2 regions of the Streptomyces sp. NPDC033178 genome follow, and region 1 is predicted to be linked to the other one. Evidence: riboswitches for the same ligand, from Rfam matches in the RefSeq annotation. Region 1 holds a riboswitch; the other holds the start of a gene.
The links. A riboswitch is a leader RNA that binds a small molecule or an ion and turns the genes downstream of it on or off. The one in region 1 is predicted to bind cyclic di-AMP.

Region 1 (5,651 bases):
CGGAACAGCCGTCCGTACGCCACCCGCCGGCCGTCCACCGTCGGCAGGCCGCCCACATCACGGAAGTTGCGCACTCCAGCCAGCTCGGGCTCGGTCGACGGGACCTGCTGCGTCACGGGGGCTCCTCCCATTCGGCTGCCGACGCGGCTCGTCGGCGAGGTGCGTTCTCGACGATACGACATCGATTCGTAGGCCAATGAGTTGTCCACAGGCGTTGCCGGGGACGTACGCGGCACATAATGATGTTGATGATTGAGCGTGCCTGTTCGGATCTGTGAGGGTTTGATGTTGGAGATCGGCGAAGACGGTCGTACGTGGCTTCTTTCGGGCCCGGCGAGCAGTTATGCCCTGCGGCTCGGCGAGGACGACGCGCTGCTGCATCTGCACTGGGGTCCGCGTATCGCGCTCGCCGACGCTGAGGCACTCGCCGCCGGCCCGGGACCGGAGTACTGGGCCTTCGAGGCCACCCTCGACGGACATGAGGAGTACCCGGTGGAGGGCGGCCCTCGTTTCGTACGGCCCGCCCTGTCCGTGCGGACGGACGAGCGGCGCGGCACCGAGTGGCGCTTCGAGACGCACGAGGCGGACGGCGACGAGCTGCGGCTGCGGTTCTCCGACTCCGGTCTCGGGATCACGCTGCACTACCGGATGCGGGCCGGGACCGACGTCGTGGAGCGCTGGGTGACCCTCGACAACGAGGGGCCCGCCCTGGAGGTGCTGCGCGCCGACTCCGCGGCCTGGACGCTGCCGCAGCGCGACGGCTGGCGGCTGTCCCAGCTGCACGGGCGGTGGGCGGCAGAGTCCCGGCTCGTACGCTCCGAACTCACCTACGGTGAGAAGGTCATCGGCAGCAGGCGCGGGCACACCTCGCACCAGCACCTGCCGTGGGTCGCCCTGGACGCCGACGGAGCGGCCACCGAGGAGCGGGGCGAGGTCTACGGATGCGCCCTCGCGTGGTCGGGCACCTGGCGGATCGCCGTGGCCCAACTCCCCGACGCGCGCGTGCAGATCACCGGCGGGGTCGGGTACGACGACTCGGGGCTGCTGCGGCTGGAGCCGGGGGAGAGCTTCGTCACACCCGTGTTCGCGGGGCTGTGGAGCGACGGCGGATTCGGCGGGGCGAGCCGTGCCTGGCACGCCTACCAGCGCGCGTATGTGATCCCGGACGCGGACGAGCACCGGCCGGTGCTCTACAACTCCTGGGAGGCCACGGAGTTCGACATCTCCGAGGAGCAGCAGGGGGTGCTGGCGCGGCGGGCCGCCGCGATGGGGGTCGAGCTGTTCGTGGTCGACGACGGCTGGTTCGGGGCGCGCACCAGCGACCGGGCCGGGCTCGGCGACTGGACGCCCAACCCCGACCGCTTCCCGGCCGGCCTCAAGCCCCTCGCCGACGAGGTACACGCGCTGGGGATGCAGTTCGGGATCTGGGTCGAGCCCGAGATGGTCAATCCGGACAGCGAGCTGTACCGCGCGCACCCCGACTGGGTGCAGTTCCAACCGGGACGAAAGCGAACAGAGCTGCGCAATCAGCTCGTTCTGAACCTCGCCCGTGAGGATGTCCAGGAGTACCTGTGGGAACAGCTCGACGCGCTGCTCTCCAGTGCGCCGATCGACTATGTGAAGTGGGACTTCAACCGTTGCTTCACCGACGCGGGGTGGCCCGGCGAGGCCTATCCGCAACGGCTCTGGGTGGACCATGTGCACGCCCTGTACCGCCTCCTGGACCGGCTGAGGGAGGCCCACCCGGGCGTCGCCTTCGAGTCCTGCTCGGGCGGCGGCGGCCGTATCGACCTCGGGATCATGGCGCGTACGGACCAGGTGTGGACCTCGGACAACACCGACCCGCTCGACCGGCTCGCCATCCAGCACGGCTTCAGCCAGGTGCATCCCGCGCGGACCATGGCCGCCTGGGTCACCGACAGCCCGAACGTCCAGCTCAACGGCCGCGTCAGTTCGTTGCGCTTCCGCTTCGTGAGCGCGATGGCCGGAGTGCTCGGTGTCGGCGGCGACCTGACCCGGTGGAGCGACGAGGAGCTGGCCGAGGCGCGGACGTGGGTGGAGCTCTACAAGGAGATCCGGCCCGTCGTGCAGGGCGGTGACCTCCACCGGCTGCGAGCGCCGGAGGGCGGGTTGAGCGCCGTGCAGTACACGCGTGACGGCCAGGTCGTCGTGCTCGCCTGGCTCCAGGCCCAGCACTACGGCGAGCCGGTCGCTCCGGTGCGGCTGCGCGGACTCGACCCGGCAGCGGCGTACGAATGCCTCGAAACGGGCGAAGTTCACCGAGGTGCGGTGCTGTTGCATCACGGGTTGCGGACGGGGCTGCAGGGTGACCTTGATGCGGCAGTTTTCCGGCTGCGTCGTATGTGACTGTTGTGTCCGTAATGGAGCCTTAGTTCCAACTCGCTCTGGAATAAAGGCTCCTGAAACGGCACTCCGTGAGCAGCGTCATATTCGTGACGGTCCGCTGTCGCCATGTTCACGTAATTCGGCTGTGTTTTCAGGCATTTAACAAACGGGGGAGATCCCTGCTTTACGCAGCGTGACCGTCATTTCGGTCAGGGATCAAGAGAACGGGGCACACAGGAAACCCCAAAGGTTGTTCCTGCGTCTTCATGTCGCTTACGTTCGCCACCAATCCGGACGGACGCCCAATCCTGCCGCCGCCCGGAATCCGCTCACCCACCCGTACACGGCAGGAGCGGGGGACCCACAGGTAGAACGCCTGTTCCGGTCTCCGGAACGGCTAGGGGTTAAGTCGTGCGCAAACACGGCCGGGCATCTCCAGCTCGCACCCGACAGCTCACCTCGCAGGCGCCGGAGAGGAATTCGCCATGCCCGCGAAGGGTAAGCACCGCCGTCCCAAGTCCCAGCGTTTCACCCGCTCCATAGCCGTCGCCGGAACCGGCGGCGCGGCGCTCGCCCTTCCGCTGCTCGGTGCGACCGGAGCGCACGCCGCGACTCCGCAGTCCGCCGCCGATTCCGTGGCGAGTGTCTCGAATGTCGCGAGCAAGGCCGCCGAATCGGCGCCTGCCGCCGCCGACAAGCAGGCCGAGGCGAAGAAGGCCGCGGCCAAGACCTATTCGGTGCGTGCGGGCGACTCCCTGTCGAAGATCGCCGACACGCAGGACGTCAGCGGTGGCTGGAAGAAGCTGTACGAGGACAACCGCAAGGCGATCGGCGGTGACCCGGCGCTCATCCACCCGGGCCTGAAGCTGTCGATCGGCAAGGCCGCCGCCACGTCGAGCTCCGACTCCGGCGCCTCCAAGGCCACCCAGTCCTCCGCGAAGAAGGCGGCCGCTCCCAAGGCAGCCGCCGCCCCCAAGGCCGCGGACAAGGCCAGTGCCGCCGGCTTCACGCTGCCGGTCGCGGGCGCGAGCGTCGGCACCCCGTACAAGATGTCGGGCAGCATGTGGTCCAGCGGGTACCACACCGGCGTCGACTTCGTGGTCCCGACCGGCACGTCCCTCAAGTCCGTCGGCGCGGGCACGGTCGTCTCGGCCGGCTGGGGCGGCGCGTACGGCAACCAGGTCGTCATCCAGCTCGACGACGGCCACTACGCCCAGTACGCCCACCTGTCCTCCCTCTCTGTCTCGGCCGGACAGGCCGTGACCGAGGGCCAGCAGGTCGGTCTCTCCGGCGCGACGGGCAATGTCACCGGCCCGCACCTGCACTTCGAGATCCGCACAACCCCGGACTACGGCTCGGACGTGGACCCGCTGGCGTACCTGCGCGGCAAGGGCGTCTCCATCTGACCCGACGCCGGGCACGCCCCCGCCGGGCGTACCGCTCCGCTCGTCTCCGAAGGCCGGACCCTGTGATCCCCGGGGTCCGGCCTTCGGTGTTTCGGTTCTGTGGCATGGCCGGGCGATGTGTCGACAGGGGTGCGGAAGCCGGGACACAGTGATCTCCGCAAGCGCTTTCTGTGCGCTTCCCTGCCATGGAGGTCCACATGACGACCACACGCAGAGCCTTCGGAGTCCTGGCCGCCGGTGCCGCGCTCACGGCGCTCGTCCCCGCGCAGACCGCGGGCGCGGCGGTGCGCCACCGTCCGGGGCGCCTCATCGCCCGCGACGACTTCCGGCACGGCCTCGGTCAGTGGGTGACGGAACTGCAGGACGGCGGCAGCGTCACCGCGTCCCGGGGCGTCCTGGAGATGGACGTGCCGAGCGGCGCGACCGTGTGGTTCAAGCGAAGGCTCCAAGGGCCGTACGTCCTGGAGTACACCGCCACGCCGGTCTCCGCGGGCGGCGTCAACGACCGGGTCTCGGACCTCAACAACTTCTGGAACGCCACGGACGTCCGCTCCCCGGAGGACCTCTTCGCCACGCACCGGGGCGGCGCGCTCGAAGAGTACGACCACCTCACGACGTACTACGCCGGATACGGCGCCAACACCAACACCACGACCAGGCTGCGCCGTTACGTCGGTCAGGCGGGCGTGCGGCCGCTCGTCCTCGACTACACGGAGCCCCTGCTCGCGGCGAACGAGCCCAACCGGGTCCGGATCGTCTCGAACGGCTCGACGGTCCAGTGGTGGAACAACGAGCGGCTCGTCCTCGGCTTCGTGGACCAAGAGCCGTACACGAGCGGGCACTTCGCGTTCCGGACCGTGTGGAGTCACTTCAGGATCACGGACTTCCGGGTGCGGGAGCTGCGACAACGTCCCTGATCGAACCCCTTATTCCGGGATTGACCAACACTTGACGAGTGGCTTATCTCACCGCGCGTCAACCCCTTCCTACGGTCGCGTAGCTCACACCCGAAGGTGAATCATGGCCCGATGTGGCAGACGATTCGAAGAATGACAACAGATCAGTGATCGGGTCGTACGTGGCGGTGGGGGACAGCTTCACCGAGGGCGTCGGCGACCTTGGCCCGGACGGGGCGTTCGTCGGCTGGGCCGACCGGTTCGCGGTGCTTCTCGCGGACCGCCGGCCCGAGGGCGACTTCGACTACACCAACCTCGCCGTCCGCGGGAAACTCCTCGACCAGATCGTCGAGGACCAGTTGACGCGCGCGAAGGAACTCGCGCCGGACCTGGTCTCCTTCTGCGCGGGCGGCAACGACATCATCCGGCCGGGCACCGATCCCGACGAGGTCGCGGAGCGCTTCGAGCGCGCCGTCGCGGACCTCACGTCGGCCGTCGGCACGGTTCTCGTGACCACCGGCTTCGACACCCGTGGCGTACCTGTGCTCAGGCACATGCGCGGCAAGATCGCCACGTACAACCTCCACATCCGGGCCATCGCCGACCGGTACGGCTGTCCCGTGCTCGACCTGTGGTCCCTCAAGACCATCCAGGACCGGCGGGCCTGGGACGGCGACCGGCTCCATCTGTCGCCCGAGGGGCACACGCGGGTGGCCCTGCGCGCCGGCCAGGTCCTCGGCCTGGAAGTGCCCGCGGACCCCGACCAGCCGTGGCCGCCGCTGCCCCCGCGCGGCACGCTCGAAATGCGGCGCGACAACATCCAATGGGCGCGCGAGTACCTGGTGCCGTGGATCGGGCGGCGACTGCGCGGGGAGTCCTCCGGGGACCGCGTGGTGGCGAAGGGAAGCCTGTCGCCCGGCGACATCAAGATGCGGATCGAGCCGGTGGCTTGAAGGTCCGAGGACCTGAGGGTCTTCGGGGGCGGGTCGCGGTTCGACCAGTG
Region 2 (5,651 bases), on a different contig from region 1:
TCGCCCCCGCCGCCCCTACCCATTCCCGTCCCTTGCTCAGGGGCTCCGCCCCCGAACCCCCGCTCCTCAAACGCCGGAGGGGCTGGTTTTCAGTGGGGGTCTGGGGGCGTCAGCCCCCAGGGGAAGGGAACGGGTAGGGGCGGCGGGGGCAAAATCACACCTCGGTGGGCACCACGCACGCCCCCTTGCGCCACCACTCCGGCAGCATCGCGAGCGCCTCGTCGCCCAGGGGGTTCACCCCGGGCCCGGCGGCCAGGGAGTGGGCGACCAGGACGTGGAGGCACTTCACCCGGTCCGGCATACCGCCCGCGCTCGGAAAGCCTTCGAGCACCTCGATGGAGTCGCGCCGAGCGATGTAGTCCTCGTGCGCCGCCCGGTACGCGGCCGCCAACTCCGGATCCGTGGCGAGCCGGTCCGTCATCTCCTTCATGACGCCGTTCGCCTCCAGCGTCCCGATGGCGGAGGCCGCCCGGGGACACGTCAGGTAGTACGTCGTCGGGAAGGGGGTCCCGTCCGGCAGCCGGGGAGCCGTCTCGACGACGTCCGGCTGCCCGCACGGACAGCGGTGCGCGATCGCGCGCAACCCGCGCGGCGGCCGCCCGAGCTGCTGCTTGAAGGCCTCGACATCCGCGTCGGTGGGCTCGGTGCGCGGGGTGGGCGGCGGGGGCGTTTGCATGCCTGTGGGTAAGTCTCTCTAGTCAGTTCTCTGAGTGGATCACCGGCGAACCACCGGCTGGATCACCGGGGTCACCGGTCGGGTCACCGGTCGGCGGCGTCTGCCTTGTCGACGCCGTCCCAGACGTTGGCGTACCAGGCCCGGTCGGCCGCCGTCTGATCCGTACGCGTCTTCTTCGCCGCGTCGGGGTCGATCACGATGTAGCCGGTCTCGCCCGGCATCACGTAGTGCAGCCGCTCCCGGATGCGCTGCTCGGCGTACGCGTCGTCCTGCCACCGCGCCTTGAGGTCGCGCAGCTGCTCGACCCGCCGGCGGGCCTCCTCCCGCTCGCGCTGGAGGTCGGCGACCTCGGCGCGCTGGGAGACGTACTGCCTTATGGGATAGGCGAGGGCCACCACGAGCGTGCACAGGACGAGGGCGAGGAGTGCCGCCCGGCCGGTCAGCCGTGAGCGGCGGGCCTGCCGCTTGGTCTGCGAGCGGTAGACGCGGGCGGCGGTCTGCTCACCGAGCAGCCGCAGCCTGGTCGAGGTGGAGAACCGGTCGCGGTCCTTCACGGCCATCTGTCCCGCCTCCCCGGTACAAACCCGTCGAGTACGTCGAGCCCGCCGAGCCCGTCACGTACGTACGTCCCCGCACACGGTACGGGACCGAGTACGGGGACGTACGTACGACGGGGCTGTCACCCCGGCCGAAGGGCCGTGCTCAGCCCTTGCTGTGCCCGATGTCCGCGGAGCGGAACTGCGGGAAGGCTCAGCCCTTGAAGCGCGGGAAGGCCGAACGGCCCGCGTACACCGCCGCGTCGTCGAGGATCTCCTCGATGCGCAGCAGCTGGTTGTACTTGGCGACGCGGTCCGAGCGGGCCGGGGCGCCGGTCTTGATCTGGCCGCAGTTCACCGCGACGGCGAGGTCGGCGATGGTGACGTCCTCGGTCTCGCCGGAGCGGTGGGACATCATGCACTTGAAGCCGTTGCGCTGGGCCATCTCGACGGCGTCCAGCGTCTCGGTCAGCGAGCCGATCTGGTTGACCTTGACGAGCAGGGCGTTGGCGGAGCCCTCCTCGATGCCGCGGGCGAGGCGCTCCGGGTTGGTGACGAAGAGGTCGTCGCCGACGATCTGGACCTTGTCGCCCAGCTTCTCGGTGATGACGTTCCAGCCGGCCCAGTCGTCCTCGTACAGCGGGTCCTCGATGGAGACGAGCGGGTAGGCCGCGACGAGCTCCTCGTAGTACTCCGTCATCTCGGCGGCGGAGCGCTCCTTGCCCTCGAAGAGGTACTTGCCGTCCTTGTAGAACTCAGAGGCGGCGACGTCGAGCGCGAGGGCGACCTGCTGGCCGGGGATGTAACCGGCCTCCTTGATCGCGTCGAGGATCAGGTCCAGGGCCTCGCGGTTGGAGCCGAGGTTCGGGGCGAAGCCGCCCTCGTCGCCGAGGCCGGTGGACAGGCCGCGGCTCTTCAGGACCTTCTTGAGGGTGTGGTAGACCTCGGCGCCCCAGCGCACGGCCTCGGAGAAGGACTCCGCGCCGATCGGGGCGATCATGAACTCCTGGATGTCGACGTTGGAGTCGGCGTGCGACCCACCGTTGAGGATGTTCATCATCGGGACCGGCAGCAGGTGCGCGTTCGGTCCGCCCAGGTAGCGGAAGAGGGGGAGGTCGGACGCCTCGGACGCGGCGTGGGCGACGGCGAGCGAGACGCCGAGGATGGCGTTGGCGCCGAGCGAGCCCTTGTTGTCGGTGGCGTCCAGGTCGATCATGGCCTGGTCGATGAGGCGCTGCTCGGTGGCGTCGTAGCCGACGAGCTCCGGGCCGAGCTGCTCGATGACGGCGAGGACGGCCTTCTCGACACCCTTGCCGAGGTAGCGGTTGGGGTCTCCGTCACGGAGCTCAACAGCCTCGAAGGCACCGGTGGAGGCGCCGGACGGAACGGCGGCACGACCCGTGCTGCCGTCGTCGAGGCCGACCTCGACCTCGACCGTGGGGTTGCCTCGGGAGTCCAGGATTTCCCGGGCTACGACGACGTCGATGGACGGCACGAGCATCTCCTTCTGGGATGTGACGCAAGCTGTTCCGGGCCGAAGGCCCGGTTGGGTGCGGACCTGTGGTGGCCCCGCGGCATGAGCCTAACCGGCTGCCGGGGTTCGGCCAGCCCTCGACCGCCTCCTGGACAGAACCGAGAGTAAATTGTTTCCGAACGGAACAAAGCGAGAGGGAAGCGTGGGAACGCCGAAGAGGGAAGCGCGGGAACGAAAAGCCCCGCCCCGGTGCGTACGGGGGAACACGCACCGGAGCGGGGAGCCCGTGGGGGACGGGGGTGGCCCTCACGAGGCCTCCACTATGGGGGACACGGATGTGAGGGCACTGTGGTTCAGCCGCGATTCGAATATGGACCGGAGATCCGGCCGAGGCTGAGCGGCCAGGGCCTCGGCCGTCACGTGAGGTGACATGACGTCCGGACGATCGAAGTGGGGGTCGCGGCCGACGGGTGTCAGCTGAGGTGCAGCTGCTGGCCCGGGAAGATGAAGTCGGCGTCGTCGACGATGTCGTCGTTCAGCTTGTACAGCTTCTCCCAGCCGCCCTTGACGTTCTTCTTCTCGGCGATCTCGCTGAGGGTGTCACCCTTGACGACCTTGTACTCACCGTCGCCCTTCTCGACCTTCTTGCCGGTCGGGGTCTCGACGGTCTTCTTCGCCGTCGAGCGCTCCTGGGAACGCGAGGCGCGCTCCTCGGAGGACTTGGTGCTCTGCTGCGGCTGCGACTGCGAGGCGCCCTGGCCGGAGTTGCCCGAGTCCGAGGGAGTCGTGGCGCCACCGGTCGAGGCGCCGGACAGGCCCACGCCACAGCTCGGCCAGGCACCCTTGCCCTGGCCCGCGAGGACCTTCTCGGCGACGGCTATCTGCTGGGACTTGGAGGCCTGGTTGGCGGTGGAGGCGTACGCCGTGCCGCCGTACGCGGCCCAGGTGGAGGCCGAGAACTGCAGGCCGCCGTAGTAGCCGTTGCCGGTGTTGATCGACCAGTTGCCGCCGGACTCGCACTGGGCGACGGCGTCCCACTCGGAAGCGGTGGCGGCGGAGGCTCCCGTGGCGCCCATCAGCGGGACGGCGACGGCGGCGGTGGTGACACCGGCCAGCGTGGCAATGCGGGTGGCCTTGGACGGGCGGCGGTGCTTGCCCTTGCCGGAAAGCAGCATGAAGTGATCCCCTCACCGACGCCTGCGAGGTGAGCTGTCGGGTTCGGGCCGAGTGAGTTGCCCGGCCGCGCGACTGCTGTCACGCGGCTTAACCCCAAGCCGTACCTGGCCTCAACGACCGGGTCCGGCACTTACCTTGGGTCCCCCGCTCCTGCCTACGGCGCTTGACGCGACGACTGTTCCCGTACGGCCGCTGGCAGGATTCGGCGTTGCGACCATCGGGGCTCACCAGTGGCGAGCGGTCACGACCGTAGACACGCGATCCGCCGAATTTCAAAGACGATCAGGGTCTTGAGATCCATGTCTCACTTTCACCAAATCGGACATTCAACGCGAACTACCGCTGTTTTTCGCCCGATTCGACGCCTTGATGACCACATGGCACACCGCGCGGACCGCTACTTGTCCGCCGTCTGCAGGCCCTCCACGTCGAGGCTCTGACCGGGGATGATGAAGTCCGGGTCGTCGCCGACGGCTTCCTTGTTCTCGGCGTAGAGCGCCCGCCATCCGCCCTTGACGCCAAGGGAGTCGGCGATCCCCCAGAGACTGTCCCCGGAACGCACGGCGTACGAGCCCTCGGCGGCGACGCGCGACTCGCTGTCGCTGCGCGAGGCGTGCCGGCCGGCGGAGTCGTCGGTACGGGAGTCGGCGGCACCTTCGTCGGCACTGCCACCGCGGTGGCGGCCGGAGCCGGTGTCCTCCGACCCGGCACCCTCACTCGCCTCGGCCGAAGCCTCCCCGTTCTGGGACGACTTGTCCGAGTCGTCACTCTTTGCGGTGGCACCCGTGGAGGGGCTGTCGGAATTCTGTGAGTCCGCGCTGTCGCCACTGTCAGTGGACGAGTCGGATGAACCGGACGTGTCGGACTTCGTCCCGTTGGTGCCGTCCTCCATGCCCAAGCCGGACAACGGAGTGGGAGTGTCGTCCGCGACTCCCGTGTCGACGTCGGCCGAGTCGGAGTTCTGGGTCAGACCCGCGACGAGACCGCAGGTGGCCCAGGCGCTCGTGCCCTGGGCCGCGAGGATCTTCTCGGCGACGGCTATCTGCTGCGAACGGCTGGCCTGGTCGGCGCTCGGCGCGTAGTCGAGGCCGCCGTGGTCCTCCCAGGTCTCCTGGGTCATCTGGAGGCCGCCGTAGTACCCGTTGCCGGAGTTCGCACTCCAGGAGCCGCCGCTCTCGCACTCCGCGACCGCGTCCCAGGTGGTGCCGCTTGCGGCGCTCGCGCCGGTCGCACCGAGCAGAGGGATCGCGATGGCCGACCCGGTCACGCCCGCCGCGACGAGGAGAGCCGGAGCCTGACGGGGGCGACGGTGACGACCGTTCCCGGAGAGCATGCGGTTGCCTTTCGCGTGACAGCAGGGACTGCGCACAACGCACAGCCCGATGACTGTGCTTGTGACTGCTGCGGCAGGTGGGACCGGCCGCATTGATGGGTGAACGTATAGGCAGTCGAACTCTTGTCACAAGTCGATGCAGCGCGGATAACGTGAAGATCACAAACTTGACGGAGTCTCATGTTCCGTCGACCCGTCTGCTAGTCCGTACGGACCTTCCCCGAAGGGGCGAACTCCACCGGAAGCATGCGCAATCCCCGCATGATGAGCCCCCCACGCCATCGCAAATCGGCAGAATCTCCCGCGAGTTGCAGATCGGGGAGGCGCGTGAGGAGCGTGGCCAGCGCGGTCTGGCCCTCCAGCCGGGCGAGGGGCGCGCCGAGGCAGTAGTGGATGCCATGGCCGTAGCCGAGGTGCTGGTTGTCACGGCGGGAGAGGTCGAGGGTGTCGGGCTCG

Region 2: linked by a shared signal. The riboswitch ahead of ACZ5VQ_RS43895 (transglycosylase family protein) and the one ahead of ACZ5VQ_RS08225 (M23 family metallopeptidase) in region 1 are both predicted to bind cyclic di-AMP.

The regions. Positions count from the first base shown of each region.
Region 1 is NZ_JBVIPT010000003.1:197,922-203,572, reverse strand. Features, by position in the region: gene ACZ5VQ_RS08235 (tyrosine-protein phosphatase) at 1-116, opposite strand, end outside; gene ACZ5VQ_RS08230 (alpha-galactosidase) at 286-2,367, shown strand; cyclic di-AMP (ydaO/yuaA leader) riboswitch at 2,663-2,829, shown strand; gene ACZ5VQ_RS08225 (M23 family metallopeptidase) at 2,832-3,752, shown strand; gene ACZ5VQ_RS08220 (DUF6250 domain-containing protein) at 3,950-4,669, shown strand; gene ACZ5VQ_RS08215 (SGNH/GDSL hydrolase family protein) at 4,816-5,601, shown strand.
Region 2 is NZ_JBVIPT010000026.1:101,902-107,552, forward strand. Features, by position in the region: gene ACZ5VQ_RS43880 (DUF501 domain-containing protein) at 155-676, opposite strand; gene ACZ5VQ_RS43885 (FtsB family cell division protein) at 760-1,236, opposite strand; gene eno (phosphopyruvate hydratase) at 1,427-2,707, opposite strand; gene ACZ5VQ_RS43895 (transglycosylase family protein) at 3,160-3,861, opposite strand; cyclic di-AMP (ydaO/yuaA leader) riboswitch at 3,866-4,034, opposite strand; gene ACZ5VQ_RS43900 (transglycosylase family protein) at 4,260-5,195, opposite strand; gene ACZ5VQ_RS43905 (cytochrome P450 family protein) at 5,396-5,651, opposite strand, start outside.